3 regions of the Arthrobacter sp. Z1-15 genome follow, and region 1 is predicted to be linked to each of the others. Evidence: predicted binding sites of a transcription regulator. Region 1 holds the regulator's gene; each other region holds the start of a gene.

The links. The regulator LexA, encoded in region 1, represses DNA repair genes until DNA is damaged. The targets are predictions, from matches to a motif close to TCGAACANNTGTTCGA.
Region 2: a site for LexA is predicted at 8,770-8,785, ahead of M1D40_RS07205 (HNH endonuclease signature motif containing protein). Genes of this name have one in related genera too.
Region 3: a site for LexA is predicted at 2,649-2,664, ahead of M1D40_RS16995 (LexA family protein). Genes of this name have one in related genera too.

The regions. Positions count from the first base shown of each region.
Region 1 is NZ_CP096454.1:1,264,297-1,274,744, forward strand. It holds gene miaB (tRNA (N6-isopentenyl adenosine(37)-C2)-methylthiotransferase MiaB) at 29-1,564, shown strand; gene miaA (tRNA (adenosine(37)-N6)-dimethylallyltransferase MiaA) at 1,571-2,539, shown strand; gene dapF (diaminopimelate epimerase) at 2,560-3,501, shown strand; gene M1D40_RS05830 (class I SAM-dependent methyltransferase) at 3,640-4,260, opposite strand; gene hflX (GTPase HflX) at 4,381-5,949, shown strand; gene M1D40_RS05840 (ATP-dependent DNA helicase) at 5,942-7,993, shown strand; gene lexA (transcriptional repressor LexA) at 8,069-8,905, opposite strand; gene M1D40_RS05850 (LysM peptidoglycan-binding domain-containing protein) at 9,293-9,727, shown strand; gene M1D40_RS05855 (histidinol-phosphate transaminase) at 9,825-10,448, shown strand, end outside.
Region 2 is NZ_CP096454.1:1,567,394-1,577,841, forward strand. It holds gene M1D40_RS07165 (alpha/beta hydrolase family protein) at 1-1,201, shown strand, start outside; gene ybaK (Cys-tRNA(Pro) deacylase) at 1,612-2,121, opposite strand; gene M1D40_RS07175 (SufE family protein) at 2,147-2,614, opposite strand; gene M1D40_RS07180 (sulfurtransferase) at 2,661-3,560, opposite strand; gene M1D40_RS07185 (hypothetical protein) at 3,690-4,208, opposite strand; gene zapE (cell division protein ZapE) at 4,375-5,412, shown strand; gene M1D40_RS07195 (NAD-dependent epimerase/dehydratase family protein) at 5,514-6,635, shown strand; gene M1D40_RS07200 (antitoxin) at 6,827-7,084, opposite strand; gene M1D40_RS07205 (HNH endonuclease signature motif containing protein) at 7,203-8,738, opposite strand; tRNA gene M1D40_RS07210 (tRNA-Gly) at 9,311-9,384, opposite strand; tRNA gene M1D40_RS07215 (tRNA-Val) at 9,410-9,481, opposite strand; tRNA gene M1D40_RS07220 (tRNA-Gly) at 9,527-9,600, opposite strand; tRNA gene M1D40_RS07225 (tRNA-Val) at 9,638-9,709, opposite strand; tRNA gene M1D40_RS07230 (tRNA-Cys) at 9,735-9,808, opposite strand; tRNA gene M1D40_RS07235 (tRNA-Gly) at 9,870-9,943, opposite strand; gene M1D40_RS07240 (hypothetical protein) at 10,228-10,448, shown strand, end outside.
Region 3 is NZ_CP096454.1:3,661,194-3,671,641, forward strand. It holds gene M1D40_RS16980 (DUF6308 family protein) at 1-505, shown strand, start outside; gene M1D40_RS16985 (HAAS signaling domain-containing protein) at 545-1,174, shown strand; gene M1D40_RS16990 (glycerol dehydrogenase) at 1,299-2,444, opposite strand; gene M1D40_RS16995 (LexA family protein) at 2,677-3,108, shown strand; gene M1D40_RS17000 (Y-family DNA polymerase) at 3,154-4,440, shown strand; gene M1D40_RS17005 (VOC family protein) at 4,496-4,864, opposite strand; gene M1D40_RS17010 (MarR family winged helix-turn-helix transcriptional regulator) at 4,927-5,370, shown strand; gene arfB (alternative ribosome rescue aminoacyl-tRNA hydrolase ArfB) at 5,419-5,841, shown strand; tRNA gene M1D40_RS17020 (tRNA-Ala) at 5,917-5,989, opposite strand; gene M1D40_RS17025 (four-helix bundle copper-binding protein) at 6,212-6,631, shown strand; gene M1D40_RS17030 (mycothiol transferase) at 6,706-7,221, opposite strand; gene M1D40_RS17035 (hypothetical protein) at 7,391-7,615, shown strand; gene M1D40_RS17040 (heavy metal translocating P-type ATPase) at 7,684-9,570, shown strand; gene M1D40_RS17045 (ParB family protein) at 9,639-9,995, shown strand; gene M1D40_RS17050 (helicase associated domain-containing protein) at 10,112-10,448, shown strand, end outside.

The DNA of each region.
Region 1 (10,448 bases):
CCCGCCCCGCGGCAGGTACCCTAGGAATGTGAGTTTGACTGTATCTTCCCCCGCATCTTCCCCCGTCCCCGCTGAGCACCTGCAGCCCCCGCGCACCTACCAGGTCCGGACCTTCGGCTGCCAGATGAACGTCCACGATTCCGAGCGCATTTCCGGCCTGCTGGAAAACGCCGGCTACGTGCCCGCCGACGGCGATGCGGCCGACGTCGTCGTCTTCAACACCTGCGCGGTGCGCGAGAACGCGGACAACAAGCTCTACGGAAACCTGGGCATGCTGGCCCACGTGAAGGAAACGCGCCCCGGCATGCAGATCGCCGTGGGCGGGTGCCTGGCGCAGAAGGACCGCGACACCATCCAGCGGAAAGCCCCGTGGGTGGACGCAGTCTTCGGCACGCACAACATCGGCTCGCTGCCGGCGCTGCTGGAACGGGCCCGCCACAACGACGAAGCGCAGCTGGAGATCCTGGAATCCCTCGACGTCTTCCCCTCCACACTGCCCACCCGGCGCGATTCCGTCTACGCGGGCTGGGTGTCCATCTCGGTGGGCTGCAACAACACCTGCACGTTCTGCATCGTTCCCTCGCTGCGGGGCAAGGAACGCGACCGCCGGCCCGGCGACATCCTCGCCGAGATCCAGGCACTGGTGGACGACGGCGCCATCGAGGTCACTCTGCTGGGACAGAACGTGAACTCCTACGGCGTGGAGTTCGGCGACCGCGGCGCGTTTGCGAAGCTGTTGCGTGCCTGCGGCGACATTGAGGGCCTGGAGCGGGTGCGCTTCACCAGCCCGCATCCGGCCGCCTTCACCCAGGACGTCATCGACGCGATGGCGGAAACGCCGAACGTCATGCCGCAGCTGCACATGCCGCTGCAGTCCGGGTCCGACAAGGTCCTCAAGGACATGCGCCGTTCCTACCGCTCCAAGAAGTTCCTGGGCATCCTGGACAGCGTCCGCGAGCGCATGCCGCACGCCGCGATTTCCACCGACATCATTGTCGGCTTCCCGGGGGAGACCGAAGAAGACTTCGCCGCCACGCTCGACGTCGTGGAGAAGTCCCGCTTCGCCACAGCCTTTACCTTCCAGTACTCCAAGCGGCCGGGCACACCCGCGGCCGACCTGCCGGACCAGCTTCCCAAGGCCGTGGTCCAGGAACGTTTTGAGCGCCTGACCGCACTTCAGGACCGCATTGCCGCCGAGGAAAACGCCAAGCAGGTGGGCACTACGGTGGAAGTCATGGTCACTGCCGGCTCCGGCCGCAAGTCCGAGGAAACCGGCCGCCTGTCCGGACGTTCCCGCGACCAGCGCCTGGTCCACTTCTCCGTGCCCGAGGGCGGCCCGGTGCCGCGCCCCGGCGATCTGGTGACGGTTCCCGTCACCTCCGCTGCCGCCTTCCACCTGGTCTCCGACCCGGCGACGGCCGCGGACTACACGCTGCGCCGCTCGCGTGCCGGTGACGCCTGGGACCGGTCGCAGGCCGATTCGTGCGGCGTCCCCTCGCCCGCTGCCGGCAGCGGAAAACCAGGGGTCTCCCTGGGCATGCCCACGCTCCCTCCGCGCTCCTAACCCGAAATGGACCCTGTCCTTCACGGCAAGACCGCGCCCGGTGCCGGCCCCGGCGAGGCCGCGCCCGGTGCCGGGGCGGACCGGCCGGTGGTCGCCGTCGTCGGGCCCACCGGCTCCGGCAAATCCGATCTGGGCGTCTCCCTGGCCCTGGCGCTCGGGGGAGAAGTGATCAACGCCGACGCGATGCAGTTCTACCGCGGCATGGACATCGGCACCGCGAAAATCAGCGTGCCCGAGCGCCGCGGCGTTCCGCACCACCTGCTGGACATCATGGACGTCACCGAGGAAGCCAGCGTCTCCCGGTTTCAGGAGCAGGCGCGCGCCCTGATCGCCGAGATCCGTTCACGCGGCCGCTATCCGATCCTCGTGGGCGGTTCCGGCCTGTACGTCCGGGCTGCACTGGATGTTCTCGAGTTCCCCGGCACCGACCCGGTGCTGCGGGCCGAACTTGAACGCGAACTCGAAAAGACGGGCCTGGAGGCGCTGCGGCTGCGGCTGCGCGAGGTGGATCCGGTGTCAGCGGACCGGCTTGGCGACGGACGCCGGGTGGTGCGGGCCCTTGAAGTCCACCGGCTCACCGGACGCCCCTTCAGCTCCTTCATGCCCACCCGCGAGTACTTCCAGCCCGCTGTCCAGCTCGGCCTGACCATGGAGCGCAGCCTGCTGCACCGGCGCCTGGCCGCCCGGGTGGACAGGATGGTGGAGCAGGGCCTGCCGGCGGAAGTGGAAGCGCTGGCGGACCGCGGCCTGCGCGAGGGCCGGACGGCCGGCCGCGCCCTGGGGTATGCCCAGTTCCTGCGCGTGCTCGACGGTGAGTCGACGGTGCCCGCGGCGGTGGAGGAGACCGTGGTGGCCACCCGGCAGTTCGCCCGCCGCCAGCTGACCTGGTTCCGGGCCGACCCGAGAATCACCTGGCTCGACTGGGACGATCCCGAACTGACCGCCCGTGCCGCCGCCGCTATCCTTGAACAGTGAACACAAGACTCTCCGCCCCCTTGTCCGATTCCGGATTCTCCGCATCCGGCCTGCCCGCCTCCCTGGCCGGTCTTTCCTTCGCCAAAGGCCACGGCACCGGAAATGACTTCGTGCTGGTCGCCGATCCCGACGGAGACCGCGTGCTCGCTCCGGCCGAGGTAGCCGCCGTATGCGACCGGCACCGCGGGATCGGCGCAGACGGTTTCATCCGTGCAGTCCGCTCAGCCCGTCTTCCCGAGGGCCGGGCCCTGCTGCAGAGCGACCCGGGGGCCGAATGGTTCATGGACTACTACAACTCCGACGGAAGCGTCTCGGAGATGTGCGGCAACGGCGTGCGCGTCTTTGCCCATTTCCTGCTCGCCGAAGGCCTCGTGCAGCTGACCGAGGGCGAAACCCTGACCGTCGGCACGCGGGCCGGGACCAAGACGGTCACCCGCGTGGACAGCGGCTACGCCGTGGACATGGGCCCCTGGGAGTTCATCCATCCGGACCATGCTGCCGCCAAGGCCATGGACGCAGTGGTCAACGCCGACGGGCTGGAGGTTCCGCGCCCCGGCCTCTCGGTCAGCATGGGCAACCCGCACACCGTGGTTGCGCTGGCGGAGCTCTCCGAACTGGCAGCCACCAATCTCACGGCCGCACCGTCCGTGCAGCCCGAACCGGAGAACGGTACCAACGTTGAATTCGTGGTGCCCGCCGATCCGCTGGTGGTTGACGGGGTGGGGCTGCTGACGATGCGCGTGCACGAGCGCGGCGTGGGGGAGACCCTCTCCTGCGGCACCGGTGCGTGCGCGGCTGCCGCCGCCACCCGTTTCTGGGCCGGACGTGAGGCCCCGAACGAATGGGCTGTCACGGTGCCGGGCGGCGTCGTTGGCGTGCGTTTCCTGACCGCCGAAGACGGCCGCGAACACGTTGAGCTCAGCGGCCCTGCCGTCCTCGTGGCGCGCGGCACGCTCCTCTAGCGTCTAACCTCCAAGCCTCTGGCCCCGGCCCCGCCGCCGGAGTCCCGGAGCACGGAAAACCGCCTCCCCGGAACGGAATAATCAGCCCGGGGAGGCGGTTGAACCAAGCATGGAAAGAACCACTGACAGTTTCGGCGGCTAGCTCACGCGGGCTTTGCGCTCGACCTTGATGATCCGGAAAGACTTGGCAGTGCTGTGGCGGGACACGGAGAAGCCGTCGCCGAGCTGCTCGGCCATCCACTTCTGCAGCGAGTCCGCCCCCAGATTCTTCTGGACAACCAGCCACGCGGTTCCTTCGGGAGCCAGGCGCGGCAGCCACAGCAGCAGCAGGGCATGCAGTTCGTTCTTGCCGATGCGGATGGGCGGATTGGACCAGATGGTGTCGAAGCGCAGGTCGGGGTCCACCTCATCGGGCCGCGACGCCGTCACATTTCCCAGACCCAGGGCGGCGGCGTTGTCGCGGGTCAGGCCCAGGCAGCGCTCATTGACGTCCACGGCGAACACCCGGGCGTCCGGGGACTTGAGTGCCATGGTCAGGGCGACCGGCCCCCAGCCGCAGCCAATGTCAAGGAGGTTGCCGGCAGGGGCGGGCGCAGGAACTTCGTCCAGCAGGACCACGGTTCCCTTGTCTATGGCGTCGGGGCTGAAAATCCCGCCGGACGTGACGAGTGTGCGCTCCCGGCCGTCAAGAGTGACATGAAGCGGCCGGCGGACCTCGGGGCCCGAGGGCTGTGAACTGAAGTAATGGTCTGAACCCATAACAAACCAGAATAGTGGGTCTGTGGCAGGCTGCAGAAACCGGATGGAACGGCGGGAAGATCACGCCCCCAAATGTCCGTGCACTGACTTACCATGGAGAACACGGCTTATAAGGAGATTATGACGATCAACAATTCCCGCCCTGGCACATCCGGTTCCGCCCAGCCCAACACGGAGCTGAGCCCGGAGGACATCCAGGGGGTCATTGACAGGATCCTCGCCAAGGAGAGCGCCGCGGAGGCCAAAGCCCCCGGCGGCAACGCCCCGCGCGGCAGGGCCCAGGCCCTTTCGGACGACGTCGGGCATTCATCGCACGACGGCGACCAGGAAGACCTGGCCGACCGCCACGCACTGCGTCGCGTGGCCGGCCTGTCAACCGAGCTGGAAGACGTTACCGAAGTTGAATACCGCCAGCTGCGCCTGGAGCGCGTAGTGCTGGCCGGCCTGTGGAGCGAAGGAACGGCGGCCGACGCCGAGAACTCCCTGCAGGAGCTTGCTGCCCTCGCCGAGACGGCGGGCTCGGAGGTGCTTGACGGCATCATCCAGCGGCGCCTGAAGCCGGACCCCGGGACGTTCCTGGGCTCGGGCAAGGCCCAGGAACTCAAGGACATCGTGATGGCCACCGGTGCCGACACGGTCATTGTGGACAGCGAACTGGCCCCGTCACAGCGGCGCGGCCTGGAAGACATTGTCAAGGTCAAGGTCATCGACCGGACTGCGCTGATCCTTGACATCTTTGCCCAGCACGCCAAGTCCCGCGAGGGCAAGGCCCAGGTGGAACTGGCACAGCTGGAATACCTGCTTCCGCGCCTGCGCGGCTGGGGCGAATCCATGTCCCGCCAGGCCGGCGGCCAGGTCGGCAGCGCCAGCGCAGGCATGGGCTCGCGCGGCCCCGGTGAAACCAAGATCGAACTGGACCGCCGGAAGATCCGCACCCGCATGGCGAAGCTGCGCCGTGAAATCGCAGGAATGAAACCAGCCCGGGAAACGAAGCGCGCCAACCGGCAGCGCAACGAGGTTCCGTCGGTGGCCATTGCCGGCTATACCAACGCCGGCAAGTCTTCGCTGCTGAACCGGCTCACGGATGCCGGCGTCCTGGTGGAGAACGCACTGTTCGCCACCCTGGACCCCACCATTCGCAAGGCCCAGACCGAAGACGGCATCGGCTACACGCTGGCGGACACGGTCGGCTTTGTCCGTTCGCTGCCCACCCAGCTTGTGGAGGCGTTCCGCTCAACGCTTGAGGAAGTTGCCGACGCGGATTTGATCCTGCACGTGGTGGATGCCTCGCATCCGGACCCCGAGGGCCAGATCGCCGCTGTCCGCACCGTCCTCACGGATGTGGATGCCCGCAACATTCCGGAGATCATCGTCCTGAACAAGGCCGATGCCGCTGATCCGTTTGTCCTGGAACGGCTGCGCCAGAAGGAACGCCGCCACGTTGTGGTCTCCGCCCGGACCGGCCAGGGCGTCGACGAGCTGCTGCAGGCCATCTCCGAAGGCATTCCCCGCCCCGGCGTGGACCTGCACCTGCTGGTGCCCTACGACCGCGGTGAGATTGTCTCCCGGCTGCACAGCTCGGACACGGAAATCCTTTCCGTGGAACACGCCGAGGCAGGAACCCGCCTGCACGTGATGGTCCGCGAGGGCCTGGCAGCTGAACTGGAGCCCTTCGTCACCCATGAGTAAAGACACCACCGGCGAAGTCCTGGATCTGCTGGACACCGCCGTAGCCGGCATGGGCGGCCAAAACCGCCCGGGCCAGCACGAAATGGCCCGCCAGGTCACGCAGGCCATTCACGAGGGACAGCATCTGCTGGTTCAGGCGGGCACCGGAACCGGCAAGTCGCTGGCCTACCTGGTGCCGCTGATCCACCACGCGCTGGACAGCACCAAGCCCACGCTGGTCTCCACCGCCACGCTGGCGCTGCAGTCCCAGATTGTGGGCCGTGACCTGCCGCGCCTGCTCAAGACGCTCAAGCCCAAGCTGCCGCGCGAGGTCGACGTCGCGCTGCTCAAGGGCCGCAGCAACTACGTCTGCCTGCACAAGACCGGCGGGGGATTCCCGGAAGAGGAGGATCCCGCCGGTGCTCTGTTTACGCTCGGCGAAGACCGCGCCGTAGGCCATCCCGCACCCTCGCCCACCTCGGCGATGGGACGGGAAGTGGTGCGGCTGCGTGAATGGGCCGAGGAGACCGACACCGGAGACCGTGACGACCTTGTTCCGGGCGTGAGCGACAAAGCCTGGCGCCAGGTTTCAGTGACGTCCATGGAGTGCCTGGGCGCCCAGAAATGCCCGATGGCCGCCGAGTGCTTCAGTGAACGCGCCCGTGCCCAGGCTGCGGTGGCCGACGTCGTCATCACCAACCACGCGATGCTGGCCATCGCCGCGTTCGAGGGTCTGGCTGTGCTGCCGGACTATGACGTGGTGGTCATCGACGAGGCCCACGAGCTGCAGGACCGGGTGACCGGCGCCGTCACCGGCCAGCTCTCCGGAACCGTAATTTCCGCCGCTGTCACCGCGGCGCGCAAGCACACCTCCGCCAGCGTCGAAGAACTGGCCCAGGCCGGGCGCGCCTTCGACAAGTCCCTGGAAGGCATTCCGTCCGGGCTGCTGGCCAGCGGGCTGAACGAGGAACAGGAACAGGCGGTGGGCCGCGTCCGCGAGGCCTGCCGGGTGGCCCTGTCCGATTCCAAGCCGGAGCCCGGGGAAACGGCCGACGGCGGGCGCCAGACCGCCAGGTCCCGCCTCATGGCCGTGCTGGGCATCTGTGAGCGGCTCGTTTCCGCCCCCGATGCCGGTGAAGTGATCTGGGCGTCACGGCCCAGCTCCTTCTCGCCGTCGGGCGGCTACTCCCCGCCGGATGAGACCGCTCCGGCCACCCTGAACGTTGCGCCGCTGTCGGTGGCCGGGAGGCTGCGTGAAGGACTCTTTGACGGCCACACGGTGGTTTTGACCTCGGCAACCCTGGCCATCGGTTCCAAGTTCGGTCCGGTGGCCGGCGCGCTAGGGCTCCTGGGCCCCGGGGCACCCTCCTGGACGGGCACCGACGTCGGCAGCCCCTTCGACTATCCGCGCCAGGGCGTGCTGTACGTGGCCAAGGATCTGCCCAAGCCAGAACGGGGCACCTCCGAGGCGCAGCTGGACGAAATCGAGGCGCTGCTGAAAGCATCCAACGGCGGGGCGCTGGGACTGTTTTCTTCACGCCGGGCCGCCGAAGACGCGGCCGACGCAATGCGGACCCGGGTGGATTTTCCGATCCTGTGCCAGGGGGAGTCCTCGATGTCCTCGCTCGTCAAGCAGTTCTCCGAGGAGCCCGACACCTGCCTGTTCGGCACCATGTCGCTCTGGCAGGGCGTTGACGTGCCGGGAACCGCCTGCCGGCTGGTGCTCATTGACCGGATCCCGTTCCCGCGTCCGGACGACCCGCTCATGACGGCCCGCACCCGCGCGGTGGCCAAAGCCGGCGGGAACGGGTTCATGTCGGTGGCTGCGACGCATGCCGCAGTCCGGCTGGCGCAGGGGGCCGGGCGCCTGATCCGCGCCGCCGGAGACCGCGGAGTGGTGGCCATCCTGGACTCCCGGATGGCCACTGCCCGCTACGGCAGCTTCCTGCGGGCCGCTCTGCCGCCGTTCTGGTCCACAACGGACCGTTCCGTGGTCCTGTCGGTGCTGGGCCGCCTGGCCGAGCAGTCTGCGGCGCAGGAGAAGGTTCCCGGAGCCCGGAAGTAGAACAGAAGACAAACAGAAGGGCGGCCGGAAAGAATCCGGCCGCCCTTTTGTGTGCGTCGTCTGGCGTGTGTCGGGCTAGAGGGAGCGCATGACCGATACGACTTTGCCCATGATGACGGCGTGGTCGCCCACGATGGGCTCGTAGCGGGTGTTCTGCGGCAGCAGCCAGGTGTGGCCGTTGCGCTGGCGGAACGTTTTGACCGTGGCCTCGTCGTCCAGCAGGGCGGCTACGATGTCGCCGTTCTCGGCTGTGGGCTGGCGGCGTACCACCACCCAGTCACCGTCGCAGATGGCGGCGTCCACCATGGAATCACCCGAGACCCGGAGCATGAAGAGGTCACCGTGTCCCACGAGCTGGCGCGGCAGCGGCATGATGTCCTCAACCACTTGCTCGGCCAGGATGGGCCCGCCGGCAGCGATCCGGCCGACCAGGGGAACCATGGCAGTGTCCACGGAGGTGGAGAGCTCGGTGACCGTGGCCAGGCCCGCGGAGGCGCCCTCACCCTCGGCGGAGCGGCTGCCTGCACTGCCGGAGCCGCCTCCGGCCGGGAGCGCCGGCTCGGTGCGGCGTGGGCTGTCCGAAGGCTCTCCGTCGGCGCCGGGGGAAGCCGGCTGTCCGTCGCGCAGCATCAGCGGAATGAGGATTTCCATGGCGCGGGGGCGTTTGGGGTCGCGGCGGATGTAGCCGAGCTTCTCCAGCTGCATGAGCTGGTGGGTCACGCTGGACAGACTCGCCAGACCCACGGTGTCCCCGATTTCCCGCATGGTGGGCGGGTACCCGTTGGTGCTCACGGACCGCTGGATCATCTCAAGGACGGTTTTCTGCCGCGGAGTGAGGCCTTTCGCGCGCGCACGGGTGCCGGTCGCAGCTGGCTGATTGGTGCTGTCTTCGGAAGCAGTCCTGCGGGCCACGTGGGGTTCCCTTCGGGTCAGCTGGTCCGGGCGGTGCCGGAGCTGGTCGGGCGGATGTCTGGGCCGGAACGCTGTGCAAGCCGTGCCGGCGGGAATGTCAGAGGCAGCTGATTCAGTGGTCCTGTTCGAACCGTTCCGGGGCCCGCGCCCCGCACCGGCCCGGTGTAAACCGCCGAACCCTCTTCCTCTGGACTCAACGCTAGGCGAGGGGAGCGGCCTTTTCAAACATTTGTTCGAGCGAGTCTCGACTTTATTAGTAGATAGGTGCTAGAAATGAGTTCACAACCTTCGAACATAGTTTCGAAATCTTCACTCCGCACCGCTTTCACTTATTCGAATACAGCTTCGGGTCTGCCGTTGCTGCTCTCGAACCGGAAAGGTATTTCCATGCCAGCCCACGCATTATCCACACTGTCCCGGACCTCTGCCCCCTTCGCCCCGGCTCCGGCCCGGCCCGCAGCCGGGCCGGAAGCTGTTTCGCCCGCCGCAGCCTCCGGAGACCAGGCTCCGGCGGCCCGGCTCCGGCTCACGCGGCGGGGCCGGCTGGTGTTTATCGGCCTGCCGCTGATGCTCACGGCCGCTGCCGCGCTAACCGTGCTGGGCTTCTTCACCGCCCCGGCCGTCGCCTCGAACGGCGGGCCGGACGTCACGCGGACCCTTCAGGTGAGCGTCACTCCCGGTGACTCCCTCTGGGCCCTGGCCGAGGAATTCGCCCCGGAACGCGACCCCCGGGATGTGGTCGCCGACATCATGGAACTGAACAACCTGCCCACCGAGCGGGTGCCGGCCGGAGTGCAGCTGTTCATTCCGGTCCAGTCCTGAATCCCGGGTCCGTTCCAAGCACAACTCAGAACGTAACAACCCGCTGCTGCGACACGGGGATTCTTCCCGCCCCGCCTTGGAGTCTTAAGCTGTAGTGGTGACTGAACAGCTGGAGAGACTGAACCGACTTCCCCTGCGCGATGACCTTCGCGGACTTGCGCCTTACGGTGCTCCGCAGCTTGACGTGCCCATCCTGCTCAACGTCAACGAGAACACGCACGGGTTGCCCGAGCAGGTGCGGAAGGCCATCGCCGCCTCCGTTGACCGGGCCGTGGCAGGCCTGAACCGCTACCCGGACCGCGAGTTCACCGAACTCCGGGAGCGCCTCGCCGCATATCTCGGCCACGGCCTGGGTACGGAAAACATCTGGGCGGGCAACGGCTCAAACGAGGTCCTTCAGCAGATCCTCCAGGCCTTCGGCGGCCCCGGACGGACAGCCATGAGCTTCCCGCCCACCTATTCCATGTATCCGCTGCTGGCCAGCGGCACCGGGACCCGCTACGTCACTGGCCTGCGCAGCGAGGACTTCACCCTCACGGCAGACGCCGCAGCGGATCAGGTCCGCGAGCAGGCTCCGAACATTGTCTTCCTCTGCACGCCCAACAACCCCACCGGCACGGCGCTCTCGCTTGATGTCATCGAAGCCGTCTATGAAGCCGGCGCTGCCTCGCAGGCGATCGTGATCGTGGATGAGGCCTACGCCGAGTTCTTCCACGCCGGA
Region 2 (10,448 bases), 300 kb from region 1:
GACTGCGTTTGGGGCGGGTATGGGTGCGGCTGCAACTGCCGCCCTGTTTGCGGCAACGTCCGGGCTGGGTGTCTACTTTGCCCGCCAGGTGGTCACGCCCCGCCGGAACCGGGATGAGAACCTGGAAATCCTGGCCGTCATCGACTCCGAAAACGGGAAGCAGATCATTCTCCCCGCCAATGAGGACACCACGGTTGACGGAACCTACAGTCTGTATTTCGACGGCGGTGCCGGGCACGCCCGAATCGGGACCATCCGCTCCTACGAACCGCGCGAGGGAACCGTCCAACGCGACGTCGAAGAGATCTACAGCGGCGACCTCACCAAGGCCGTGCGCGGCTGGTGGAGCGGTGCGATCTATCCCTCGCCCTCCGCCGTCGGCCTCGCGGAGGAGGAAGTGAACATCCCCGTGGACGGCGGTCTGGCTCCGGCCTGGCTGGTGCGTGCCGATGCCGGTGCCGCCACGTGGGCCATCATGGTTCACGGCCGGGGAGCCCAGCGCACGGAGTGTCTGCGTGCCGTCCGCACTGCGCGCGAAGCGGGCCTGACCAGTTTGCTGATTTCCTACCGGAACGACGGCGAAGCCCCCTACGCATCGGATGGCCGGTACGGGCTGGGGCTGACCGAGTGGCACGACGTCGAAGCGGCCATCCGCTACGCCCTCGCGCACGGCGCCAAGGACGTTGTGCTGTTTGGCTGGTCCATGGGCGGTGCCGTCAGCCTGCAGGCCGCCGACCGTTCGCCGCTGCGCCGGCATATCCGGGCACTTGTGCTTGACGGTCCCGTCATCAACTGGGTCGACGTCCTGAGCCACCACGCCCGCCTGAACCGGATTCCCGTCCAGTCCGGCAGGCTGGGGCAGTGGCTTATCTCCAAGCCTGCCGGCCGTGCCCTGACCGGGCTTGCCGCACCTCTGGACCTGAAGAGCATGGACTGGGTCACCCGCGCCGAGGAAATCCGGATTCCCACTTTGATCCTGCACAGCGAGGACGACGAATTTGTTCCGTTTGGTCCTTCCGCCGAGTTGGCGGAGAAGAATCCGGGCGTGGTGACCTTCGAGAGGTTCTCCAAGGCCGGGCACACCAAGGAATACAACGTGGATCCCGAGCGGTGGGAGCGCGTGGTGCTGGGCTGGCTGAACAATATTTTGGGCCGCACCCGGCATCCCGCCGAGCGCCGCGCCGAGGCATCGAAGGGCTGACCCGAGGGCAGTTGTTGTCCCGGCGGACAGCTAGAGCGCTTAGGAGGATCAGGACGGCGGGTGCGTTGTTGAGCGCGTGGAGCAGCATCGGTGCCCAGCTGGTCCGGTGGAAGTGCCGCAGCAGGTGCATTGGCCGCAGCCCGGGGCTGCGAAGTCCCAGGTCGGCCGGAGTCAGCGAGGTGCGGCGCACGAGGAGGGACACAGGCCGCGGGGATCGCTCTGAGGAAAGTCCTCCGGTTTGTGACAATCCCTCCGCCGCGCAGCGGAGGAATCTGTACGAACCGGAGGGAACCGACAAACCGGGCCGGACCGACAAACCGGAGGGAACCGACAAACCGGGCTGGGCCGAGTGGGTTGAGCAGCAGGGCGCTTGAATGACGCCCGCTAAAACCCCCCGTCAAGGTCTCTCGCTACCCCGGGGAAGCCGCAATCGGAGCGGTCAGCGCCGACGTGAGCCGAATCAGGTCAAACGGAGAGATCCCGATCTGCAGGCCGCGGCGGCCGCCGGAGACGTAGACGGTGTCCAGCAGTTCCACGCGGTTGTCGATTCCGGCGGGGGAGGGGTGTTTCTGGCCCAGGGGCGAAATGCCGCCCACCACGTAGCCCGTGCGCCGCTCCGCCTCCCTCCGGTCTGCCATCACGGCTTTGCGGGCACCCATCAGTGCGGCGAACTTCTTCAAATCCAGGTTCAGCGCGACCGGGGCCATAGCGACGGCCAGCCGTCCGCCGAGGTCCACCATGAGTGTCTTGTAGACGGATTCCGGCGGCAGTTCGAGCTTTTCCGCCGCCTCCAGACCATATGAGGGCGCACCCGCGTCGTGCTCGTAGTGACGCACTGTGTACGGAACTTTGGCTTCGTCGAGCAGCCGGGTGGCCGGCGTCGCGCCCTTGCCCGCATGCTTGTCCCGGTTCCCTGCCATGGTGCGCCCTTTCCTCGCTGTGGAACTACGGCTGTGCGAGCTTTTCGTGTTCGGCCAGCCGGCGCTTGATACGTCCCAGCATGGCGGACATTCCCCGCATCCGCAGCGGTGTGATGGCTCGGGTGAGGCCCAGCCGGTCCGGAACATCTGCCGGTACGGCCAGGATCTGCGCCGCAGGCAGCCCGTTCAGGCCCTCATAGAGCACGCTCGCGAAGCCGCGCGTGGTCGGTGCTTCACGGGGCGCCTTGAAGAACAGGGAAACCAGGTGCTCGGGGGAGTCATCCACGTCCAGACTGAGGAACACGGGCGACTGGCATTCCACCACCTGCTCCATCAGTTCCGGGCGGTCGGCTATTTCAGCGGGCAGGTCCGGCAGGCTTAGGGAGAACTCCAGCAGTAGTTCAAGCCGCTCGGCTTCCTCCATGGCCTGGAAGTCGTCGACAATTTCGGCCAGCTGCTCCGGGATGGAGGTTTCGGGGGTGGTGGCACTCATGGGTAAATCTCTCTGCCGTTCTGGGATGTTTGGGCGGTTAGCGGGCTCAGCTGGGGGCGCTGCCGGGCTCTTCGCCGCGGGTAATCGGAACACGGACTGCGTTGCCCCACTCGGTCCAGGATCCGTCGTAGTTGCGCACGGATTCGAAGCCGAGAAGGTGCTTCAGTACAAACCAGGTGTGGCTGGAACGTTCGCCGATGCGGCAGTAGGCCACGACGTCGTCGCCTTCCTGGAGTCCGGCACCCTGCTTGTACAGCGTCTCCAGCTCCTCGCGGCTCCGGAAGGTGCCGTCTTCGGCAGCTGCCTTGCTCCACGGGACGGACTGCGCAGTGGGGATGTGGCCGCCCTTCATGGCGCCCTCATCCATGTAGTCGGGCATGTGCGTGCGTTCGCCCGTGTATTCAGCGGGGGAGCGGACATCGATCAGCGGGCCCTTGCCCAAGTGGCCGACGACGTCGGGCAGGAAGGCGCGGATTTTCTCGTCGTTGCGCTCCACTACCGGGTATTCGGTGGGTTCAACGGAGACCTTGTCGGTGGTCATGGGGCGGCCTTCGGCGATCCACTTGTCGCGGCCGCCGTCGAGCAGCCGTACGTCCTCGTGGCCGAACAGCGTGAAGACCCACAGGGCGTAGGCGGCCCACCAGTTGCTCTTGTCGCCGTAGAGGACCACGGTGGAGTCCCGGGAGATACCCTTCCGGGCCATCAGCTCCGCAAAGGCTGCACCGTCCACGAAGTCGCGGGTGTTTTCGTCGTTGAGGTCCGTGTGCCAGTCGATCTTGCGTGCGCCGGGGATGTGGCCTGTTTCGTACAGGAGGATGTCCTCGTTCGATTCGAGGACCACCAAGTTGTTCGCATCCAGGTTCTCGGCCAGCCACTGCGTGGACACGAGTCGTTCCGGGTGGGCATAGTCGGCAAACTTGGGGTTGCTGTCAGCAGCGATCGACATTCGCGAAACTTCTTTCCTCGGCATCTACATTCGGGCTTCCTCTAAGCCTAACGACGCCGGGCGCTGAAAACTTCCAAGGGGCTAGCGCGGACCGGGTCCGAGCTTGGTCCGGTTTGGCCCGGAACCGGCTTAACCCGGCGTCGCGTAGTCCGGCGGGTGCTGCTGAGCGCCGGACGCACTGCTGAAGGCCGGTGCGGGCAGACGCAGCGCGAGCACGACGACGGCGATCCCGACTCCTGCGAAAAGAACCTCCAGCGGCTGGTATTCAATAAAGGCGATCTCCCACATTTCGAGGCCCACCAGGGCGGTTCCTGCTGCCACGGAGATTAACCGGGCCGCTCTGCTGCGCCTGAGGTGCAGTAGACCTGACAGCGCATAACCGCCGCCGCAGCCTCCGGCCAGGAGCAGTCCGGGAAGTCGCCACGTGGAAAACGGGGTACGGCGAAGAACCGCCGGATCGGCATGCAAAAAGGCACCGTCAGGGCGCACTGCCAAGAGGATTCCGCCGCCCAGTGCTGCTGCGGCCGTACTGAATTCAAGACCCATCAGGAGCCGTTCCTGCGGTACATGCCGCCCGCGGTTCTGCGATACATGCCGCTCGCGGCCGTAGCTGCCGGGCCGGTAATTCTTCTTTTCCCGCTTCGTCATAATCCGAGTGTTCACCGCAGGTATTGCTGCTGTCCAGGGGTTGCATTTCCATATACGCGCAGACATTGGCGTATCGTTGCGAGGGCGGCAAAACGCCGCAACAGATCAGCAGCAGGACCGGCAAACCAAGGCCGGATGCAGGCAACAAACGGACGGATTGCGCACAGTGGCACAAGTGGAGCACCTTGCGGAGCGGACTCCCCAGGTTTCGACGGATGAACTGCTGAAGGGGTTCTTTCCTTCGCCCCGGTTCGGTTCAGTTTCCTTCGACAGCTACCGTCCGGATCCTTCGCAGCCTTCGCAGTCGCACGCCGTGAGCTCAATGCGGGACTTCGCTGCCGCCGTCGACGTTCCCGAGCCCACCGGCCTGCGCAAGCTCTTTGGTGCCAAAAAGCCCGACTCCAAGGCCGGTTTTTACCTGGATGGCGGCTTCGGTGTCGGCAAGACCCACCTGCTTGCCAGTCTCTGGCACGCCGTTGAGGGGCCGAAGGCCTTCGGGACGTTTGTTGAGTACACCAACCTCGTGGGCGCCCTGTCCTTCCGGAAAACCGTTGATGCCCTGAGTGCCTACAAGCTGGTGTGCATCGACGAGTTTGAGCTTGATGATCCGGGAGACACTGTCCTGATGTCCCGCCTGATGCGGGAACTGGCCGACGCCGGCGTCAAGCTTGCTGCCACGTCCAACACCCTGCCCGGTTCGCTGGGCGAAGGCCGCTTTGCCGCCGTCGACTTCCAGCGGGAAATCCAGGTTCTGGCCGACCAGTTCGACGTCGTGCGCATTGATGGTGAGGACTACCGGCACCGTGGTCTCCCGCAGTCTCCCGATCCTGTTGCCGAGGACGATCTTGCCAGCCGTGTGGCAGCGGAATTCAGCGGCAAAGTGGTTGCCGAGGATGATTTCTCCGCACTCATCAACCATCTCTCCACCGTTCATCCCAGCCGGTACCGTCAGCTCATTGATGGTGTCGACGCCGTTGCCTGGCACAACGTCGGCACAATCACCGAGCAGTCTGTTGCACTGCGCTTTGTGGTTCTTGCCGACCGTCTGTACGACAAGGACGTTCCGATTCTTGCCAGCGGCGTCCCATTCGATCAGCTGTTTACGGAAGAAATGATGAGCGGCGGCTATATGAAGAAGTACTTCCGTGCTGTTTCCCGTCTTACGGCTCTGGCCCGCGAGGGACAGACCGGCGAAGCAGCGTAGTTTCGGGCAGTTCTACCGTGGACGGCCAGCGGCACCGGCCTTCTGAACAACTGGCGCAACTGGCGGCAATTGGAACAACTGGCGGCAAAGATGGGGGTCTTGTGCGCAGAGCAATTGTCTTGGGTGGCAGCGGACTGATTGGCCGTGCCGTTGCGCGGCGGCTTTTGTCGTCCGGCTGGGAAGTCCACATCACCGGCAGAGCGCTGTCCCGTGTTCCTGCGGATCTCATCGCTTTGGGTGCAGCATTTCATGCAGTCGAGCGCAGCGACTCCAGGGCACTGCAGCAACTTGTGGGTTCGGGTGCGGATCTGCTTGTGGATTGCCTGTGTTTCACTGCTGCTGATGCCCGGCAGCTTCTTCCGTTTCTGGACGATGTTGGGTCGTCTGTCATGCTCTCCAGCAAGGCTGTTTACGTTGACTCGCTTGGGCGGCATGTGAATTCTCCCGGCCGGCCTGTCTTTTCCGGTCCTATCGCCGAAGACCAGCCCACTGTCGCTCCGGGCAACGGCTACTTTGACTCTCCCGAAGGATATGGAAGCAACAAGGTAGCAGCCGAGCAGGTGCTCCTGGACAGCGGTTGTCCGGTCACTGTTCTTCGGGCCTCAAAGGTGCATGGCGAGGGCGCCTCTCCAGCCCGTGAATGGGTTTTCGTCCGTCGTGTTCTGGATGCCCGAAAAGCCGTATTTTTGGCTGCCTCAGGTTCCGGTGTCGACCATACGACGGCAGCTGTGAATGCTGCTGCACTGGTGGAGGTTGTTGCGTTGCATCCCGGTAGGCGGATCCTCAACAGCGCGGATCCTGATGCTCCCAGTGCGCTGGAGATTTCTCGTAGTGTTGCAGCCTATTTCGGACACCAGTGGGAGGAGGTGCTTCTCTCCGGCGAAACTGAGTCTGTGGGCAGTGCAGGCAGGGCTCGTAGTCGTGACAGCGGTGTCGGCGGTGTCGGCGGCGTGGATGCCGGTGCAGGGGGAGTAGTGCCGAGTGAGCGTGTGCAGCTTGGGTCCCATCCGTGGGAGAGCGCTGCGCCTATCATTCTGGATACCCGGGCGTCTCAGGAGCTGGGTTACGTTCCTGTCGGCGACTATGCGGATACTGTCCAAAATGAACTGGAGTGGCTTTCCAAGAGTGCAGATGATCCTCGCTATGCAGCCGACCGCTTGGAGTTCTTCAACCGGTACGTTGATTATGCTGCGGAAGATCGGTTTATGGCTGAACGGCAGTGACGAGGCTGTCTTGTACCAGCGTCAGTAGCAGGCTTATAAGCGGCAGGTCTGGACGAGGCCGTTGGTGCCGCCGGCTGCTGCGACGGCAGACCTCGTCCAGCGCCAGGACCTACTCGCTGAACTGAGATTAAATGACGAGGGTCCCGGTGCCGCCTCTCGGCGGGACCGGGACCCTTGTCGTGCTCTGGAGCTTATGCGGCCGGAGGAATCGGTCCGGAGTCGGTCCCGGAGTCCGGGCCCTGCTTGCGGTCGACCTTGTCTACCGCTTCAGAGGCCTTGCTCTGAAAACCATCGATCTTGTCGGAGTACTTGCCGCCGGTCCTCTGATCGACAAACTTTCCTGCGTGACCGATGCCACCCTTAATCTTGTCGGCGTTTTCGCCCACAAGCTCGGTAGCCTTGTCCTTCAGCTCTCCGGCCTTGCCCTTGAGCCCGTCAAATACAGACACGGACCACCTCCTTTCGCAGGGGAAACCATACGTTTCCCGTTCGTTTCAATGGTAAGCCCCCTGACCAGCTTGGCCAAGGACTGAGAGTTTGGGGGACTGGAGTCATTGCGCGGCATGCTCACACGACCTGCCGGTGAGGGCGAAGGGGATGGAAGTAGGTGTTGCGCAACGGCGCTTGAAATGGGTCTACATAGGTCGGAGGAACGAACCAGGGAACGCCGCGAGTGACGCGGATGCGCCATTTTTCCCGATGGATCAGGTGATGGTGGAATCCGCACAGCAGGACGCCGTTGTCGGTGCTGGTTGGTCCTCCGCGGGAGTGATATTCGATGTGGTGAGCCTCGCACCAGGGTGCAGGGGAGGTACAGCCAGGGAAGGCACAGCCGCCGTCCCTGGCAATGATCGCCTTTCGGAGGTGCGGCGGAAAATAGCGGGCTGCGGTCCCGACGTCTAGAACACGGCCTTCTCCGTTGAGGACAACCGGAATGATGTCGGCCTCGCACGCGATACGGCGGATCTGGTGAGCGGGAACTGGGCCGGTATAGGCCAGCGTGCCGGTTTCCGTTTTTCTGCTGACCCTGTCCCTGAGCTGTTCATACGGAATGATGGCCAAGACCTGTGGCTTGGCTCCTCCATTTGCCGGCAGCTGGCCTGAGGCCAGCGCCAGCTTGCAGGAAGCAACCAGCCCGTCCAGACACTTTTGCGGATATGTCCGAGGATCACGGGGTACAGCGCGTTCGGTGCCTTCCAGATCTTCACAAGCTCCGTTCGCTGGCAGGCCGGCACCGTTGCGGGGGTTGGCCTCGGGAGCCAGCACAGTCATGAGCGTTTCAAATTGATCGTCCGTGGCGAAAATATCTAAGCGGTGCAGTCCTCGGTACTTCCGACGAATGAATAGGCCCTGCAGTTCGGCTTTCTGCTGCTCCGTTGGTTCCGTTCCGTCCGGGTCCAGGTGATTGACCCATGCGCTAGCGACAACACTGAGCGCATCAAGATCCTGGCTGGCAGCCACATCGGTCAGAGCCGCCTCCATTGCTGCCCGATCCTCGGAAGTGCCGCAGCCTTGCACGTGTTTGATTGCCAGGCTCACGATTTGAGCCCCTTCACCGGATACTTCACCGCGAGAAGAACGTTCGGACAGCGCTGGCAGCTCAGAGCTGATGGGCTGGCCCGTTAGGGCCAAAGCCGGCGACAGCGCAGATCCTAGCCGGATCCGCTTCCAGGCTTCCCGTCGGCTAATTCGGAGTCGATGCCGCATATACTCCGCTGTGTTCTTGTATTCCTGCTGGACCTTCTCCGCAGCAGTAGCCCAGGAGAGCGATACCTCAGCGCAGATTCGTGCGCGGTCCAATGCTGCTGCGGCAGCTATCTGCATGTGGTCCACGAGCCGGGAGAGCTCCTCTGTAGCTGAGGCAAAGGCAACCAGGTCAGGGGGATCGAGGAGGGGGAGTGAGGTTTGGAGATTGAGAGAGATTCCCCGGGCAACGGCTGTGATTTGCTGCAGTTCGGCCGCGCCGGAGACACTGGTTGCTTCCGGCGACGGTAACAGTGTCGGATGAGCTGCCCATCCGTATTTAGGGCCGGTGGGCTCAGCGGCAACACATGGCCCTTGCAAAGGCGGCGGAACAGCGGTGCCGTTCTGGTCATCTTCCATACGATGAGCATTTCAGGAATGGTAAGCATGTTCGAACGTAGATTCGGATTTGTGGACAAATGGCGGCGTCTGGCAGTTCTCCAAGATGCTGTGGAGGAGAAAAGCGAAGGCGAAGATGGCGGAAAAGGTATGGTGCGTCCCGGGGGACTGGATGTCATGGCCCGCACCACCGCCGTCGGCTGTCGCCGCCACAGTGGCCGTGCCGCCAACCTGCCCGCCAGGCCCCGCTCCGAACCAGCCTCTCCCCGCCGACTTCCTCAACTTCCGACGTCGTCCGCCAGCGTCCGATCCGCCGACGTCTTCAATGACCGCCATCGTCCGCCAGGCCGCCACGCGAGCATCCCCGTGCACCACCTAGGGGCCCGCTCCGCCGCAGGGAGGGTGCATGAACCGTCGTCCGCTATGAACCGCCGTCCGCTTGCTTCCGCTACACGCAACCGGGGCCGCCGGCGTCGGCCGCAGTTAAAGCCGCAGTTAAGCCCAGTTAAACCAGTTAAACGCAGAAGGAGCAGACCTTTTGGCCTGCTCCTTCTGTTCGTCGCCCCGGAAAAATCCCGGTAAACAACTATGTGAGCGGACGACGGGATTCGAACCCGCGACATCCACCTTGGCAAGGTGGTGCTCTAGCCAGCTGAGCTACGTCCGCAAAACAAGACAGCCGAAACTGTCCGTGCGCGATACTGGGATCGAACCAGTGACCTCTTCCGTGTCAGGGAAGCGCGCTACCGCTGCGCCAATCGCGCTTGATGCATCAAGTCTCCCAGAGGAGACTCCGATGCAGTCAAGAGAGCGGACGACGGGATTCGAACCCGCGACATCCACCTTGGCAAGGTGGTGCTCTAGCCAGCTGAGCTACGTCCGCAAAAACACAGTTGTACGCCAAAAACGTCTAACTGTAGTGCGCGATACTGGGATCGAACCAGTGACCTCTTCCGTGTCAGGGAAGCGCGCTACCGCTGCGCCAATCGCGCCCAAAAGGGCTGTGCAAGTCCACCGTGGAGGTGGGGACGGGATTCGAACCCGCGTATACGGCTTTGCAGGCCGCTGCCTCGCCTCTCGGCCACCCCACCGTGACCACTGCATAAGCATAGGCCGACCAGTCAGAATCAACCGGTTTTACAGTGACTTGCGAGCGGACGACGGGATTCGAACCCGCGACATCCACCTTGGCAAGGTGGTGCTCTAGCCAGCTGAGCTACGTCCGCATGCTGAGAAAGTTAGTGTATTCGTCCCCGAATCGCTTTCGCTTTTCGCGGCGAACTCCCGCTTTCCAACGAAGAAAAACTCTACTGGACGTTTCGTGGTTCGTCCAATCGGGGGAAATTCGGACTTCGGCGAGGGGTGTTGCAAGCAGGTGCGCATCGTCGCAGGTGGGGCCGGAGAGGACCGGAGAAGGAGAGCGGAGAAGGAGAGCAGGTGCGGAGTCGGTCGTGCGGAACGACGACGGCGAAGTTGGCCGTGTGGAACGACGACGGCGAAGTTGGCCGTCGTGGAACGACGACGCCGGCGCCGGCCCGGTTCGATTGTCCGCGCCACTTCGATCGTCTGCCTCACAGGGGAGCGGCAGCGGGGGATCGGTGAGGCAGCCCGGGAGAACGACGACGGCAGCAGGAGCAGCGAGGCCACGGGGGAAGCCGGTACATTGAGCGAGACGGAACAGGGTGACGTCGGATGTCCGCGGCGAACCGAATCGGAACACGTGGAAGCAAT
Region 3 (10,448 bases), 1.5 Mb from region 1:
CCTCGTAGCAGCATCCTTCAGGTCGGTGAAGATTCCGCCGCGGACCGCAGTAGCCGTCTTGGAGACGCGGGCGGAGGAAATCTCCGATCTCCTGGCGCAGATTCCCGCAGACGTGGACCTGCCCGACGCCGATCCGGTGCGGGACCTGGGCGCTGACAGCCCCGCCCGCCAGCTGTGGAACCTGCTCCGCGGCAAGGCTGGCGACGCCGGGTGGGGAGTTGGCCCCAGCACCACCAGTAAGATCATGGCCCGGAAAAGGCCGCGGCTGATCCCGGTCTACGATTCCATCATCCGCCGGGTGACCGCGCTGCCCGGCCCCAAGGACCAGTGGCTCTACTGGCACACGTCCTATGCCGACGGAGTGCTGACCGAGCGGCTGGCCGAGATCCGAACCAAGTCAGGGATCACCGAGCCGATTACCGACCTGCGGGAGCTGGACATCGTGCTCTGGATGCACGGCAAGCGGCAGGGTTTCGAGCCGCAGGCCGAGGACATTGAAACCTGAGCCGTCCACCCGCACAACTACCCAACTGAAGGAACTGCCATGAACGCGGACGCGGACACTCATCCCGAGCACATCGTTGCCCACCCCCTGGTCCGGGCGTATCTGCAGGATCTGGACCGGATGCTGGCCGGGACCGAAGACCGCGCCGAAGTCCTCGACGCCGTGACGGAACACATCACCTCCGCTGCGGCCGCGCTGCCCGGCCCGCCCACCACGGCTCAGGTGCAGGACATTCTGGCCGGCTTGGGTCCGGTGGAACGCATTGCGGCAGCAGGAGCCCCGGCTAGGGACCGGGAGGAAGGCACCGCGCCCCAAAGCGTGCCGCCGCAAAGGCAGGCCGACGGCGCGTGGCTGGGAACGCCGTCGGGCATCGTGGCGCTGGTTTCACTGATCCTATCGGTGTTCCTGTTGCCCCTTTTCCTCCCGCTGGCAGGCCTGTCGCTCGTGCTGGCAATTATCGCCCTGGTCAGGCGCCGTCCCCGCCCGCGCAGTGCCCTGGTCATCACGATCAGCAGCAGCGTGCTCATCGTGGCGTACCTGGCCATCGGAATCCTGGCCACGCTGGCGCTGTTTTCGGTTACCACCGGCGATGGGTCCACCTCCGAACCAGCTATGCCCAGCCCCGCAGTTACGTCGGCGCCGGCTTCGGCTCCCGCAGGCCAGCCCTAGCCGATGACTAAAGCCGCGCTTTGGCTGTTCCTTGCTAGCGAGACCATCCAGCAGCAGAGAGAGGGTTAACGCCAACAGGCCAACGATTGCACGGCAGACCCGCGGGAACGAAAATGCAGCTGCCTCAATGCGCCTTATACGGGACGGGCTCGGGGAGGCCCGCTTCCCGCCGCACCCGCCGGGAAAAACGTTCGATGGACTTCAGCGCCGCCACCACATCCGCGGGACCAACGTCAAACGGCATCGACTTCATGGTTTCACCCGGCACCGTTGCGGCCTCCGCCACCAAATCCAGTTCCCGCGCGTCGTCCACGGACAAGCCCACCTCGGTGAGAGTGTTCGGCAGGCCGACCCGGGTAGTGAATTCGACAAAGTCCCTGATCTCCGCGGTGGGGGCGCCTTCAAGCACCAGCTGCGTCAAAGACCCGATGTTGACCTTCTGCCCGTGGGCGAGTCCGTGCGTCTGCGGCGCGGCGGTCAGGCCGTTGTGGATGGCGTGCGCTGCCGCCAGTCCCCCGGATTCAAACCCGAGCCCCGAGAGCAGCGTGTTGGCCTCAATGACCTTCTCCAGCGCCGGCGTGACCACATGGTCACGGGCCGCATCCAGCGCCGGCAGCGCGAATTCCCAGAGCACGTCCCAGCTCAAACGGGCCAGGGCGGTTCCGGTCTCGGTCGGAAGCCCGCCGGCCATGGTCAGCGAGAAGGAGGCTGCCGTGGCCCGCGCTTCGAGCCAGGTGGCAAGTGCATCCCCCACCCCGTAGGCGAGGAACGACGCCGGGGCGTTGGCGACAATCTGTGAGTCCACCAGCACCAGGTCCGGGTTCCGGGAAAAGAACCGGTACTCCTCGAACGCGCCGTCGGCGGTGTACACGACGGCGAGGGCGGAGGTCGGCGCATCGGTTGACGCAACCGTCGGCACCGAGGCCCAGCGGGCCCCGGCCGCATCTCCGGCGGCCTTGCACGCATCGATGGTGCTGCCTCCGCCGACGCCCACCACCACATCGGCTTCGGCTGCACGAATGGCCTGGGTCAACCGGTCAATCTCGGCAGCAGTGGGGGTGCCGTTGAAGACTTCCCGGGTCACCGGCAGTTCCTGCACCTGCAGCGAGACGGTGATGTCATGACTCACGAAACCCCAGACGACGTCGTCGGCCACCAACAGCGGTTTCTTCCCGATCTGCGCCAGGAACTCGCCCAGGCGGTGAATGGCCCCCGCCCCCTGGACGTAGCGGCCGGGACTGATCACGGTACGAACTGGTGCCTGCTTCATATTGAGCTCCTGATCCACGTCTGGGACGGCTGCGCCGCCGCCCGGATTTCAGCGTAGGGGGCGGGCCATAGCCACGGCTAGGGAACAGTACTGCAGCCCGGGGCGGGCCCACCCAAGTGAACGTCAGGCGGAAGCTTCCGGTTCGGTGCAGGAATTGCGCGGCGGCAGCCCGGCCCGGCGGCGGCGGTGCTAACCTGAAGTCATTCGAAAGTGTGTTCTAGGGAGGCGGGTAATGGCAGTCTTTTCCTCGAACCCTTCCCCGCGCCCGGGCGCGGGGGAAGCGGCAGCAGCAACCCGCTCCTCCACCCTGCCGGCCGGCTTCGCCTCCCCGGCCCAGGACTATTACGACGCCGGCATCGACCTGAACCGGCATCTGATCCGGGATGTGACGTCAACGTTCATCATGCGGGTTTCCGGCGATGCCATGGACGGCGCCGGCATCAGCGACGGCGACGAGATTATCGTGGACCGTTCCCTGACGCCCAAGGACGGTTCCGTCGTCGTCGCCGTCCTCAACGGCGAGCTGACCATCCGGCGTTTGCTGCTCACCGGCCAGGGCATCTTCCTGCATGCGGACAGCCCCGGTTCAACGGATATTCCGGTGCCGGATCCGGCCGAACTGTCCGTGTGGGGCGTGGTGACCCGGTGCCTGCACCACGTCTAGCTTGCAGTATTGCCGGTTGGTGCGGCCGCAGCCGAGGAGCTCGCCGTGGCTGAGCAGCAGCGGTTCGCCCTGGTGGACGTCAACAGCTTTTATGTTTCCTGCGAGCGCGTTTTTGATCCGTCGCTCGCCGGCATTCCGGTAGTGGTGCTGTCCAACAATGACGGCTGCGTGGTGGCGCGCTCCGATGAAGCCAAGGCCCTGGGCATCAAAACCGGAGAGCCGTGGTTCAAGCTGGCCGAGGCCGCACCAAAACTCGGCCTGGTGCAGCGCTCGAGCAACTATGAACTGTACGGAGACCTGAGTTCGCGGGTGATGCAGCTGCTGGCCCGGTTTTCCTCGGAGCAGGAAATCTACTCCATCGACGAGTGCTTCCTGCACCTGAACGGAACCGATGAACAGCTGCGCAGCCGCGGAACCGAAATTCGGGCCGCGGTGGCGCGGAACATCGGGCTGCCCGTCTGCGTGGGGATTGGCAGCACCAAAACCCTGGCCAAGTTCGCCAACCGGATTGCCAAGCAGAATCCGCATCTGGGCGGGGTGTGCAACCTGGACGCCCTGGGTCCCGCCGTCGTCGACACCATCATGTCCCGGGTGCCGGTCACCGGACTGTGGGGTGTGGGCGCGCGGAACGGAACCCGGCTGAACGCTCTGGGCATTCACACGATTGCGGACCTGCGCGACGCCGATCCCACTATGATCCGCGCCAAGTTCTCGGTGGTGCTGCAGCGGACGGTGCTGGAGCTGAACGGCACCGCGTGCATTCCAATGGAAACCGAATCCGCCGACAAACAGCAGGTGCTCTTTTCGCGCAGCTTTGCGACGCCGGTGACCACCCGCGAATCCATGCGCCAGGTCATGAGCCTCTACGCACAAAAAGCAGCCATCCGGCTGGCGAAGGAGGGGCAGCTAGCCACGGTGATGACCGTGTTTGCCGCTACGTCCCGGTTCAATACGACGGCGGCATCATCGCCTTCAGCGACAGTGCGGCTCGAGCGGCCCACAGCCGATCCGTTGGTGCTGACCCGCGCCGCCATCACCGCCATGGACTCACAGGTGGTGGAGGGTGCGCCCTACGCCAAGGCCGGCATTATGCTCACCGGCCTGTCCCCTGCCGGGGCGGAGCCGGTGTTTGATCTCTTTGACGCCGGCCCGGAGCAGCCGGACATCGGTCCGCTGCTGGCGCGGGTCACGGACAAGTACGGTGCCGCCAGCATCGGCCTGGGACTGGCCGGGATGGCTTCCGCAAAACCGGACTGGACCATGGCCCGGAAGTTTGCCTCGCCGCGCTTCACCACGGAGTGGTCGGACCTGCCGGTGGTGAAGGCGGTTTAAGCGGTCACATGCTCCTCGCACAGCCAGGCACGGAGACGGAACAGTGAAGTGCAAACTATCCCTGGCTGTGCACCGTGACGGCGTATCCTTCGGAATCGAGGAAGGTGAAAGTAATGCCGAACGGCCCCTCGAAAGGCGGCTGCACGATCCGCACTCCCGCGTTGGCCATGGACCGGTGAAGCGTCTCCGCCTCCGGGTCATGCAGCCACAGCGCCACGCCCAATCCCGGCTGTTCGACAGCGTCCAGGTTCACTCCGGGCGCCGCTTCACGCACGGCAAAAGCTATAGGCGAGGTTGCAAAGACAACGGCGCCGGGAGGGGAAGCAGGCGCCCGGGTCAGGCCGACCATATCCTCATAAAAAGCTGCGGCCTGTTCCAGACTTCGCACCTGAAGGGCGATGAAATCGGGTCCTGTGACGGTCATGGTGTCTCCTTGGATTATGTGTCAGGTTCCTGACATGCGTCATCGTATGTCAGGATATTGACATGAGCAAACCTGACCGTCCACAGATCGGATATCTCCTCAAAGAGGCCCAAGCTCTGCTTCGGGTGCGCATGGATGAGGTGCTGCGGCCGCTGGGCCTCAGTGTTCCGCAGTACGTATGTCTGCATCTGCTCGAGCGCGAGCCGGGGATTTCCGCGGCTGAGCTCGCCCGGGGCGCCTTCGTCACGCGGCAATCGATGAACACCCTGCTGCAAAACCTGCAGGACCGGGGTCTGGTGGAGCGTCCGGCGCGGCCGGTGGCGGGCCGGACCTTGCCGGCGGTTCTTACGGGGCCGGGAGCTGAGGTGCTTGCGGACGCGCAGGCTCTGGTTGACCAAGTGGAAACCCGAATGCTCTCCCGCCTTGATGCGCAGGGCGTCGAAGGGCTGGGCGCGGCACTGTCCCTGTGTATCGAGGCCTTGGAGACGCCGGCGTCGGACAGCTGACAGCTTGGGGCCCCCGCATAGCCGGACCCGGCATGGGACGCTGGTGACATGGATTTGATTGTCTCGCCCGCGCTCACGATCCCGGCGTCGGAACTGAGCTGGCGGTTCTCCCGCTCCTCCGGGCCGGGCGGACAGCACGTGAACACCTCGGACAGCCGCGCTTCCGTGTCCTGGAACATCGCCGATTCGGCGGTGTTGTCGGAGACCCAGCGGGTGCTGCTGCTGAGCCGCTTGCAGCGGCGCCTGATCGACGGCGTGGTGACGGTAACGGCGTCTGAACAGCGCTCACAGCTACGCAACCGGGAGATAGCTCTGGCCAAGCTGGCCGACCTCGTGGCGGAAGCCCTTGCCCCCGAAGCTGCCCTGCGCAGGAATACCAAACCCACGCGGGGCTCGAACTATCGGCGGCTCGACGCCAAAAAGCAGCGGGCTGCGACAAAACAGCAGCGCAGAAGGCCGCCGACGGACTAGCGGCTGCTTCGGAGGTGACACGTTCAGCTCGCCTGCCCGGACAACAAAAAACCCCCGGTATCCGGGGGCATCCTGTGGAGCTTAGGGGAATCGAACCCCTGACCTTTTCATTGCGAACGAAACGCTCTACCAACTGAGCTAAAGCCCCTTCCCCGGCACCAGCCGGGCGGCTCCGGAGAGCTAACCCCGATTCTAGACCCGCTCCCATGCCCCCGCGCAAATCGCAGCCGCCAAACGAGCGCCGGAGGCCCCCGAACCGAGCCCGACCCTGCCTCCGGAACCGCACCCCGGGCTATCCTGACAGCCCGGCCGCCAGCATCCGGCCGGCCGGAAACGCACCTCTATTCCGCAAGCGAAAAGGAGCAGTGCCATGTCCCTCATCGAAGATGTGATCAGTGAACGGCCCGACGGCGCCGGAACAGACCTCTTGGCCGTATCCACCTGCGTTATTGCCTGCTTTGACTGCGTGCAGGTCTGCAACGCCTGTGCGGATGCCTGCCTCAGTGAAGACATGCTCGGCGACATGGTCGAGTGCATCCGCATGGATCTGAACTGCGCCGACATCTGCGCAGCTACCGGCGCCACCGTGGCGCGCACGGGAACCCGGTACGGCGGATACGACGGGAGCACGGCAACCCTGCTGCGCGCCTGCGCCGCAGCCTGCCGCCGGTGCGCCGAAGAGTGCGAACAGCATGCCGCCGCACACGGGCACTGCCGCATCTGCGCGGAAACCTGCCGCCGCTGCGCCGCCATGTGCGAGGAACTGCTGGTGGTGCTGGAACGCGGCTGAGGATCCCCCAAAAAGAACCCGGCGTACGCACAAACTAGGCCCCCGCCCAACGCCGGCACGACGGCGGGGCCGGGCTATGTGCTCGACGCCAGAACCATCCCGCGCAGGTAGGCTGCCTGGCCCGCGTGCTCCAGGCCATCGCCCAGGATGCTGACCAGCCGGACACCCAGAGTGACGGGCGGATCCCAGGCGGTGTCCACCACCTGGTCAAGGTCCCCGCCGTTCACACCGGAGACAAAGGCGGCCGTACGCGAATGCACCGCCTCGTAGTAGTCCAGCAGCACGTCGGCCGAATGGACCTGGACCAGGGCCACCTGCTCCGAATCGTGCCCGTAGCCGGTGTCATCCACCGCCAGCGGCAGCCCGACGCGTTTGTACCAGCCTTCTGCCGTCCACGCCTGCTCGTGCCCGGCCAGTGGAGCAATCTGGGCATCTTCGCTCCGCGCCAGGTGCCAGACCAGCCAGGTAATCGAATTTCCCGCCGGGTACGGGCGGTGGTTCAGGGCTGCAGCATCCAGGCCGTGCACAGCCCCGCGCACGGCCTGGGGCAGGCGGCCGAAAGCATCAATGAGAAGATCGCTCTGTTCCATGGCGGTTGACTCCGTAGGTCGCGTTTCGGCGCCGGACTGCGGCGGGGGATCGCGGCCATCCTTTCACGCCCGGTACCGCCGGGAAAGGGAGGAAGCACAGAAGTGCCCTCCTCAAAAAATTCGGCGGCCGGCCGGTTCCATCTGCCGGCCGCGGCCCTAAAATTGCCAGATGAGTTGGACTGACGAGCGTCCTCCCTGGCTTCCGCCCCTGCCGTCGCCAAACCGCGGGAGAGTGCGGATCATCGTGGGCATGACCCTGATTATCGCCGTCATGCTCGGCATCCTCGTGGTCGCTTTCCTGGGCGAAACACTGAGCATGTATTCCTGGTGGCCGCTGGCCGCCGGCCTGGCGTTCCTCATGTCCGGGCTGTTGAGCCGCCGCCGGATGCCGTGATGTTCCAAGCGGGTTAGGCAAGCTTTCTCTTGCTGGAATTACCCCGCCGGCAGGCCTATAACGAAAGCATGAAGAGACTCTCAGCGATCCGGCGATACCCGGTGGTGGCGGCAACAATCGCCGTCGGGCTGGCAGTCCTGGCGCTGCACGGAGCCGGCCTGCCGGCTGCCGCCGCCTGGCTCGCTTCCGGCTACGCCCTGCTCGTCGCCGCAGCCACCGGCGTCCGGATGATTCGTGACCTGCGCCGCGGCCACTGGGGACTGGACATCCTCGCCGTACTGGCCATTCTCGCCACCGTTGCAGTGGGCGAATATGTTGCTGCCCTGATCATCGTGCTGATGCTCTCCGGGGGTGAAGCGCTCGAAGACTATGCGGCCAGCCGGGCCCGTAGCGAACTAGATGCCCTGCTGGAACGGGCACCGCAGACAGCGCACCGGATGCAGCCCGGAACGGAGACGCCGACGGACATCCCGGCCGCCGAGGTCAGTGTCGGGGACATCCTGCTCATCAAACCCTCCGAACTGGTGCCCGTGGACGGCATCCTGCTCAGCGCTGAAGCTTCCTTTGACGAGTCGTCACTGACCGGCGAATCGCTGCCGGTCTCCCGCACCGCAGGAGAGACGGTGCTGAGCGGTTCCGTCAACGGCTCGCAGGCTGTCCGCATCCGGGCCGCGGCCACGACCGAGGACAGCCAATACCAGCGGATCGTGGCTCTGGTCCGGGAAGCCTCGGAGTCCAAAGCACCCGTGGTGCGGCTGGCGGACCGGTTCGCGGTGCCCTTTACTGCGGTGTCCCTGCTTATCGCCGGCGCCGCATGGTTCCTCAGCGGTGATCCGGTGCGCTTCGCCGAGGTGCTTGTGCTGGCCACGCCCTGCCCGCTGCTGATCGCCGCCCCGGTGGCTTTCCTGGGCGGCATGAGCCGGTCCGCCCGCAACGGCATCATCGTCAAGGGCGGGGCCACCCTGCAGCAGCTGGCACGGGCCCGCAGCATTGCCTTCGACAAGACCGGCACCCTGACCTACGGCAGGCCCCGCCTGGTGTCCGTTCACCCCGAGCCGCCGTTCACCGCCGATGAGGTGCTGCAGCTCGCTGCCTCCGCCGAGCAGTACTCTTCCCATGTGCTGGCTGCCGCCGTGCAAACTGCCGCCCAGGACCGCGGACTGGCCCTTCGCCCGGCCGCCTCGGCATCGGAAGTGGCAACTAACGGAGTGCAGGCCAGCATCGGGGGCCGCACCGTGCTGGTCGGCAAACAGCGTTTTGTCGCGGCTGCAGTGCCAGACGAGGTCAGTGCACCGGCGGCCGGGCAACTGATGGTTTATGTGGGAATTGACGGGCGGTTCGCGGGCACGCTGGCCCTCAGCGACACTCCGCGGGAAAACGCACAGGCCACCCTGGACCGCCTGGCGGGAATCGGGCTGCAGTCTCCGGTGATGCTGACCGGAGACGGCAAGGCCTCGGCGGAAGGCACCGCCGCCGTACTGGGCATCAAAACCGTCCATGCGGAACTGCTGCCCGAGGACAAGGTCCGCCTGGTCGCGGCCCTGCCGCAGCGGCCGGTGATCATGGTTGGCGACGGCGTGAATGACGCGCCGGTGCTTGCAGCCGCCGACGTCGGAATTGCCATGGGTGCCCGCGGATCCACGGCCGCCGGAGAATCCGCCGACGCCGTGATCGTCACCGACGACATCTCCAAAGTGGCCGACGCCGTCGACATCGGCCGGCGGACCATGCGCGTGGCGCTGGGCAGCATCTGGCTGGGCATCAGCCTCAGCGTAGGACTGATGCTCACCGCAGCCTTTGGATTCATCCCCGCCGTTGCCGGGGCCCTGACCCAGGAGCTGGTGGATCTGGCAGCCATCCTGAACGCACTGCGGGCGCTGGGCGGCGGAAGAAGCGCGGCGCCGGTGCCCTCCGTTCCGCCGGAGCCCCGGAAAGTCCGCGAAGTGCGGGCCTAGGGAAGAATGGAGGCCGCTTCGCAGCCCGGGGCAAACCCTGGATCCGCACCACTCCGGCATGAGTTTGCATGAGGACGGCAGGCCAAAAGCCTTTACCCACCGGGCTTCCCCGTACCCCTGGCCGGCGGAATCCCTCCCCGGAACCTCGACCAGCCGAGGGCAGGAACTGTGAACCGTCAGAAGCCGGCATCTTTCTCCCCTACTTCAGAGTGGAGGATGCCGGGCAGGTGCGAGCTGTGTTTCTGGCGGCCGGCCGCGCCGAAGGGTATGAGTCCTTGTCAGACTTGATCGAAGCAGCAGTGCTCCGCGAGGTGCGCAGGCTGCAGCCCAAACACAACAAGGGCAGGAAGTGGCAACCGGTCAAAGCCGGCGCCCTCCGCCCCGGCCGGCGCACCCTCACCGAAGAGGGACGCCAGGCACCATAGATTTCCTTCGTTGGTTGCGGAGGACAGTAAGGGAAGTGGGAACCGTTGGCGCGGTTCCCGTTGTGCCACCCTTTAACGGCACAGCGGCATAACGGCGCCGGCAGCTGGAGAACGACGTGCGGCACCACCGTGGCGGAACCGGCCAAGATTTGCTTGGCTACGGCTATGACCCGCACCTCAACCCTGGATCCCGCGACCCGGAGTCCTGGACCCCGCAGCACTGGTCCCGGGAAGAGTGGTTCTACATGTGGACCAAGGGCCTGGATCCGTGGCGCATCGCCGTGCTGTGCAGGGTGCCGTATCGGAAGGTCTACGACCATATCCGGACCAGGATCACCTATGACCCCGAACTGTTCGGGCAGCGCCTCGTGGTCCATGACCAGCCGGCCCCTCCCCCGGGCAGCCTGAAGAAGCCGAAACCCACGTGGGAAGAACGAGCCGCGGACCTGGTCG